3 regions of the Mycobacterium sp. SMC-14 genome follow, and region 3 is predicted to be linked to each of the others. Evidence: riboswitches for the same ligand, from Rfam matches in the RefSeq annotation. Region 3 holds a riboswitch; each other region holds the start of a gene.
The links. A riboswitch is a leader RNA that binds a small molecule or an ion and turns the genes downstream of it on or off. The one in region 3 is predicted to bind magnesium.
Positions count from the first base shown of each region.

Region 1: another riboswitch for magnesium. It lies ahead of ACKY0W_RS10245 (PPE family protein); the one in region 3 lies ahead of ACKY0W_RS02150 (Rv1535 family protein).
Region 2: another riboswitch for magnesium. It lies ahead of ACKY0W_RS21780 (PE family protein); the one in region 3 lies ahead of ACKY0W_RS02150 (Rv1535 family protein).

Region 1 covers NZ_CP176429.1:2,200,016-2,202,274, forward strand. Annotated here, with positions in the region: gene ACKY0W_RS10240 (PPE family protein) at 1-375, shown strand, start outside; M-box (ykoK) riboswitch at 501-686, shown strand; gene ACKY0W_RS10245 (PPE family protein) at 1,124-2,259, shown strand, end outside.
Region 2 covers NZ_CP176429.1:4,692,625-4,694,883, forward strand. Annotated here, with positions in the region: gene ACKY0W_RS21775 (acyl-CoA thioesterase) at 1-248, opposite strand, end outside; M-box (ykoK) riboswitch at 717-889, shown strand; gene ACKY0W_RS21780 (PE family protein) at 1,179-1,478, shown strand; gene ACKY0W_RS21785 (PPE family protein) at 1,493-2,259, shown strand, end outside.
Region 3 covers NZ_CP176429.1:449,885-452,143, forward strand. Annotated here, with positions in the region: gene ACKY0W_RS02145 (DoxX family protein) at 80-505, shown strand; M-box (ykoK) riboswitch at 711-879, shown strand; gene ACKY0W_RS02150 (Rv1535 family protein) at 1,109-1,309, shown strand; gene ACKY0W_RS02155 (hypothetical protein) at 1,334-1,609, opposite strand; gene ACKY0W_RS02160 (HAD-IC family P-type ATPase) at 1,606-2,259, opposite strand, start outside.

The sequences.
Region 1 (2,259 bases), 1.8 Mb from region 3:
GCGCCGGTGGCCAATCTGGCCGCCGCCGCGGTGCCGGCCGCCGGGGTAGCGGGGGCGCCGGCCGCTGCGGCCGCCGCGACCGGGGTCCCCACCGGCGTGTTCGCCGATATGACGCTGGCGAGCCTGGCGGGCAGGGCGCTCACCGGCGCAGCCCCGCGCGGCGGGCCCGCCGCGGCTATGAACGGACATGCACAGAGCCGACTGGAACGCCTGGTCACCGAACTGGCCGGCACCACTGAGGTGCAGCATTGGCACGTCGATCCCAACCGCCTCGACAGCCTGCTCGAGGAACTCGCCGAGCAGCCCGGCGTGCACGCCGTTCACGTCAACCCGGACGGTCAAAGCGGTGCCGGAACGGATCGGCAGCCGGGCTGACTCCGGTGCGACTTCTCTCCGAGGGCAAGCTCTTTCGAATCCGGAGCGGAGCGGTGGACGGCGGCTGGCAGGCGACCCGCCGCGTCCGATTGACCCTGTCACCGCACTGGTGCACTATGGTTAAGCAAGCACCTCGTTAGGTGAGGCGTCTGCACGGATATAGGCCACTGACCCCGAACGTCGAAAGACGCCCCGGGTCAGGACAGCTCCTCCCGGATTAAGGGTTGAGCCCAAGTGGCTTCCGGGTTTGCACATTTGCGCAGGCCAGGACACGCCGTGCAGTGCCGAAGCTCTGACGAGAGGGGTGCGGATCTCGGTTGTCGCCGGGTAACTTCACCTCGTCGTGCATAAGTGCAGGCACCCGCGCGTGCCCAGACCGAGAGGAGGTGAGAGCGACATTGAGTCCGAGTGATAGTTCCTATCCGAGATCGATGTTCGTCTCCTTCGATCTCGGTACTGCTTTCACCATCTGATTCGCACCGGCGCTGAACTCGTCGACTGGCGTACCTTTCCGAAGCGGAAGGCGCCAGGCTTCGGCATGCCCTGAAATTGCTTGGTAGCTCGATCTTTTCGTCGAGCAGGTGAGCGGTTCGGCATGACTGGCTCCGGCATGTCGCTATGACCGCTGTCCCGATTTCTCCGGCCGTCTGGATTACGGCTGCAACGCATATCGGGCATCGAGCGTGCCTGCACAACTCACCCAAAGACCAGCAATTCACGGCGAAAACCATCAAAAGGGAGCAATACCATGGACTTCGGAGCATTCCCGCCGGAAATCAACTCAGCGCGTATCTACACCGGGCCCGGTTCGGGGCCGATGATGGTCGCCGCCGGCGCCTGGGACAAGATGGCCGCCGAGCTCAGCTCGGCCGAGGCCGCCTACCAGGGCGTCATCAACGGACTTGTCAGCGAAGGCTGGATGGGGCCGGCGTCCAACGCGATGGCCGCCGCGGCCGCACCGTATGCCGTATGGATGGGCGCCACCGCAGCCAAGGTGGAGCAGGCGGCCATGCAGGCCAAGGCGGCGGCCGCGGCATTCGACGCGGCATATGCGATGACGGTTGCACCGCCGCTGATCGTCGCCAACCGGTCCCAGCTCGCGGCACTGGTGGCCACCAACTTCCTCGGCCAGAACGCCGCGGCGATTGCGGCCACCGAGGCGCAGTACGGCCAGATGTGGGCGCAGGACGCCGCCGCGATGTACGGCTACGCGGCGTCGTCGGCGGCAGCCACCAAGGTCACGCCGTTCACCTCTCCGCGTGAGGTCGCCGATCCTTCGGCGCAGGGCGCGCAGCAGGGCGCGGTCAGCCAGGCCGCCGGTACGGCCGCCACGTCGAATGCGCAATCCGCAGCATCCCAGGCGCTTGCGAACACGCCGAACACACTGCAGAGTCTGGCGTCGCCGCTGCAGGGAGCTGCTGAGGCCGGTGGAGGCGCAGTCGAACCGCCGATCAGCACGGGTGACCTGACGAACGGAATAACCAACCTGATGAGCAGCTCGTTCAGCCCGATGGGCGCAGCTGCGATTTCCAGCTTCGCTGCCGACATGGCGGTGGTGCGTGGTGCTGCCATCGCCGCCGGTGACCCGCTGGGCTTGGGTGCCATCGACCCGTTCACGCCCATGCTCGGCGGGCTGGGCGCTGGATTGGGCAACGGAATGCACGGGTTGGGTGGTCTGGGCACCGCCTCAGCGAGCATGGGCCACGCCGCTTCAGTCGGTGCACTGTCGGTTCCGCAGACGTGGGCTGCGGCCGTACCGGCTACCGCAGCTCCGGGTACCTCGGTCGCGGCCACCGGCTGGACGGTCGCCGCGCACGCACCGGAGGCCGGCGCCGCCGGTATGCCCGGCGTGCCGCTGGCGGGCGCGGGACAGGGCCGCAATTA
Region 2 (2,259 bases), 580 kb from region 3:
GTGAGCTCGGGGACCGTCGCCGCAGCTGCTGCCATCGCCTGGGCGATGAGTTGGCCGCCGAAGATCCGGCCGAACCGGCCGGCCTCGTTGTCCGCCAGGAAACGGTCGGCGCCAGAAGGTTGCAGGGTCAGCACCTGCTGCAGCCTGTCCAACGCATCGAGCGTGGCTCGTTCCAGTGGGCTGCCAGAGCCGAGCAGCGGACCACTGTAATCGGAGTGGGCGGAGACCTCGGACGCCGACGTCTGCACAAGTTCCTCCTCACCCGCTGTGGCCCGTCCGCGGCGGACTGCCGACTCGGGTAGCCGGTGATGTGACTGCTAGCCCATTTAAGTAAAGGCCGGTGACTCAGGTCAAGGGCATGGCCCTCACGCCGCTCGAGCGACCAGCTGCGCAGAGATCGACCACAGACACTCCGAAGATCGCCGAGGCCTCACCGTTCTGATTCATCGAATCGGCGTCCTACGACCAGGATCTGCCATCCGATCGGCGCGTGGCCAACGGGAAGCGTTGGTATTTCTTATAGTTCGCTAACACCGTCGCCACGAAGTTCTTACTAGGGCTGGCTTTCCTCCGACGGGCAAACTTTTCGGTACCGCGAATATGCCGAGCGCACAACTGATTCCAATGCACAATGTTGATTTGGGGCAACACATTTTGGGTCGCTGGGCTGTTCATTCGAGTTGACTCTGACCAACATTGGTGCCACCATGGCCGCGAACGCACCTCGCTAGGTGAGGCGTCTGTACGGATACAGGCCACTGACCTCAAACGTCGAGAGACGCCCAGGGTCAGGACAGCTCTTCCCGGATTAAGGGTTGAGCCCAAGTGGCTTTCGGCTTATGACTGGATACGCCGTGCAGTGCCAAAACTCTGTCGAGAGGGGTGCCGTCCGGCCGACTCTGCGCTGGTTCGGTTTGTCCCGCTGTGCCCGCCACAACGGCATCCCCGTGTGCCCTGGCCGTGAGGAGGTGAGAGCGACATTGAGTCCGAGCGATAGTCCCTATCCGAGATCGACGACCATTTCGTTCGAATCCTGCCCCGGCGCCGCTTTCACCTTCTGAATCGGTTCGCCCGCACCGCATCAGCGCTGTCCGCATCGTGGACCCGCGCTCCTTTGGCGCGCGAATGCTCAGGTGTAGCAGTGTAATTCGTCATGTCCTCTCGAAGGAGAGTCCCCTATGTCTTTTGTGTCCGCACTTCCCGAAGAACTGATCGCGACAGCGGCTGATCTGCGCGGTGTCGGAGAGACGGTGGCCGCGCAGAGCGCCGCTGCCGCAGCACCGACCACCGGCGTTATTCCGGCCGCCGCCGACGAGGTCTCTGCGCTCACCGCAGCTCAGTTCGCACGGCACGCACAGATGTACCAAGTGATCAGCAAGCGCGCCGCGGTAGTGCACGAGATGTTTGTGAAGACACTGCAGCGCAGCGCGCAGTCATACGCAGCGACCGACGCTGCGAACGTCATCTCGGTCTACTGAAAGGGTTTGGGACAATGGACTACGGATCGGTGCCACCAGAGATCAATTCGGCGCGCATGTATGCGGGAGCAGGATCAGGACCTATGCTGGCCGCCGCGGCATCCTGGAACCTGCTGGCCGCGGAACTACGTTCGGCTGCAACATCTTTCGAATGGTTGGTGGCGAACTTGTCCAGTCAAGGGTGGTCGGGGCCATCCGCATCGGCGATGGCGGCGGCGGCGGAGCCCTACTTTCTGTGGCTGAGCCTGACCGCCGAGCAAGCGGAGCAGACCGCGGCGCAGGCTTACGCGGCGGCCGAAGCGTACGCCTGTGCCCACGCCATGACGGTGCCACCGGCGGCGATCGAGACCAACCGTGTGCTGTTGGCGTCATTGGTCAAGACCAACGCTCTGGGGCAGAACACCGCCGCCATTGCCGCCGCTGAAGCTCGCTACGGCCAGATGTGGGCGCAAGACGCCGTGGCGATGTACGGCTACGCCGCGGCTTCGGCCACTGCCACGCAATTGATCCCCTTCGCCGATGCTCCCGAAACCACCCATCAGGACGAAGGTGGGCCGGCCGCCGGTGGTGTAGACCCCACGGATGCTCACGCCCAGCTGCCCAATGCGTTGCGGAACATGGCGTCGCCGGCGGAGGGCACGCGTCCGACGGATCCGGACTGGCACTGGACGAAGTTCTTCGATGGCCTCTTCGACGGAACGTGGGGCCACGATGACGGTTCGGGTTTGAACATCAATGCCCAGTTGTGGAACACCATCGCCGCAACCGGTATTTTCGACCC
Region 3 (2,259 bases):
TTAGTTGACAATGCAACGACGGCACCCTTAGGCTCTGATGTAGTTGACTGCGCAACTACAAAGTTTGAGAGGGGTCCTCGTGGACATCGTGATACTGATCGGCCGAATCCTGTTCGGCGCCGTATTCGTCGGCGGAGCGCTGGGGCACTTCACCCAGACCGCCGCGATAGCGGCCTTTACCGAGAGCAAGGGCATCAAGCCCGGCAAACTCGCGGTGCTGGGCTCGGGCGCCTGGATGCTTACCGGCGCGGCCTTGGTGATCGTGGGCGCTTGGGCGGATCTCGGCGCGCTGATGCTGGCGGTCTTCCTGCTGCCGACGGCGTTCCTCATGCATCCGTTCTGGAACGAGCGGGACCCGGAGGTCAAGGCCGGCGAGCAGACCCACTTCAACAAGGATGTGTCGCTGGCCGGCGCCGCGCTGGCATTGTTCGGCTTCTTCGTCACCGCCGGTGCCAGCACCGGACTGCAGCTGACCGGACCGTTGTTCGCCTCGCTGGCCGGCTGACTCGAACCGCCGCGAAGCCCCGCGGCCCGGTTCTGCGCATTGGTTGCAGAACCGGGCCGTCGCGGTCTCATTCTGGTACCAAAGTGACTGGTGTGACACCTCGTGCGCAGGGGGTCTAGGGGCATCGCTGCACGTCAGAGACCCTCGACACACCCGAACGGGGTGGAGTTGACCCCGCACCCTCGGTGGTGCACTATGGACCCTGCAAGCACCTCGTTAGGTGAGGCGTCTGCACGGACATAGGCCACTGACCCCGAACGTCGAAAGACGCCCCGGGTCAGGACAGCTCCTCCCGGCTTAAGGGTTGAGCCCAAGTGGCTTCCTGAATAGGGACACGCCGTGCAGTGTCGAAGCTCTGACGAGAGGGGTGCGGTCTTCCGACAGTCGTCGGAGCTGCCCTCCTAAGCATGCGGTGAATCCGGCGCGCATCTGCGCGCCCGCGACCGAGAGGGGGTGAGGGACGAATGAGTTCCGGTGATAGTCCGAGCCGATATCTGACATCTGTTCCGTCCCCATCCGAACGGTCGCATACCGCCTCCAGCTGAGCCACGATCCCGGCCTCCAGCTGAGCGCGTAGCACCGTTACGCGACTAGGAGGCCATCATGGTTGCAATCGCCTACACCGACATCACGGCTCCGGCTCCCGCCCCGCGTGCGATCAGCACGGCGAAGAAGCTGGACCACCGTCCTGCCGCCCCTACCTCGGACCCGCTGGTCGACATGACCACGCGGCTGCTCAGTGGTCCGCTGCACCAGATGTACGCACTCCTGTGGCGCGTCGGAGTGCTGACCGTCAACAACTAAAGGCCAACCGAGGCTGGACCTCGGTTAGACCTCTTCCAGGGCCTCGCCGAGTTGTTCGAGCACTTCACTGCGGTGGTTGCTGGCCAGAATGTGGCCGGCAGCCACCGCGACGGCCACCGGCCAGTCGATGATCTCGAACGCGGCCAGCAGTGCCAGTCCGCCGTAGTAGGCCAATTGCTCGGGCCGCGGCACCGTCACCTTGCCGAACAGCGGCAATTCAACGGCGAATCCCTCCGCCTCGCGGATGTGGGCTACTGCCTCGCGCTGGGATGCGCTGCGCCGCGGTTTGTCCGCCATCATGAACCTCCTGGTGGCGATGGATCGCCGGATGATCGAGCCGCGACCGTTCCGCGACGAGAGTCAGTGTCCCCATTGTGCACAAGCCGCAGCCGCGGCGCTCCTTGACCGTTGGATGATTCCTGCGGGCGGTCCGGTTGCCGCGGCCCGGGAACGATGAACTCCTTCGGCTTCACCGTGTCGTCCTGCGACCCCGACAGCAGCCGAGGCACCACGGCCGCGCCGAGGGTGGCCACCGTCGCCGTGCCCAGTGCCTGAGCCCAGCCCAGCGGTCCGATCGGGGTGCAACCCAGCAGCTGGCTGATACCCGGGATGGTGATCAACGTCCCCATCACGCCGAGCGAGCCGACAGCGGTCGCCACGACCAGCGGGTCGTGCGAGTCCAGCAGCGTCTGGCCCAGCTGCGTGGCGACCAGCGACACCAGCGCTACGGTCGAGGCCCGTTGCTGGCGACCGGTGACCGAGGCCAGCCCCCACGCTCCCACCGCGGCCGACGCCGTCGTCACGCCACGCACGGCCACCGTTCGCCACAACGCACGCTCGTCGGGACCGTGCCCGCCTGCGGCGGCCGACTCGTTGAGCGAACTGACCGCCAGCGCGGTGGCCGGCAGTGCGTCGGTCAGCATGTTGACCAGCAGTAGCTGGCGGGCGTT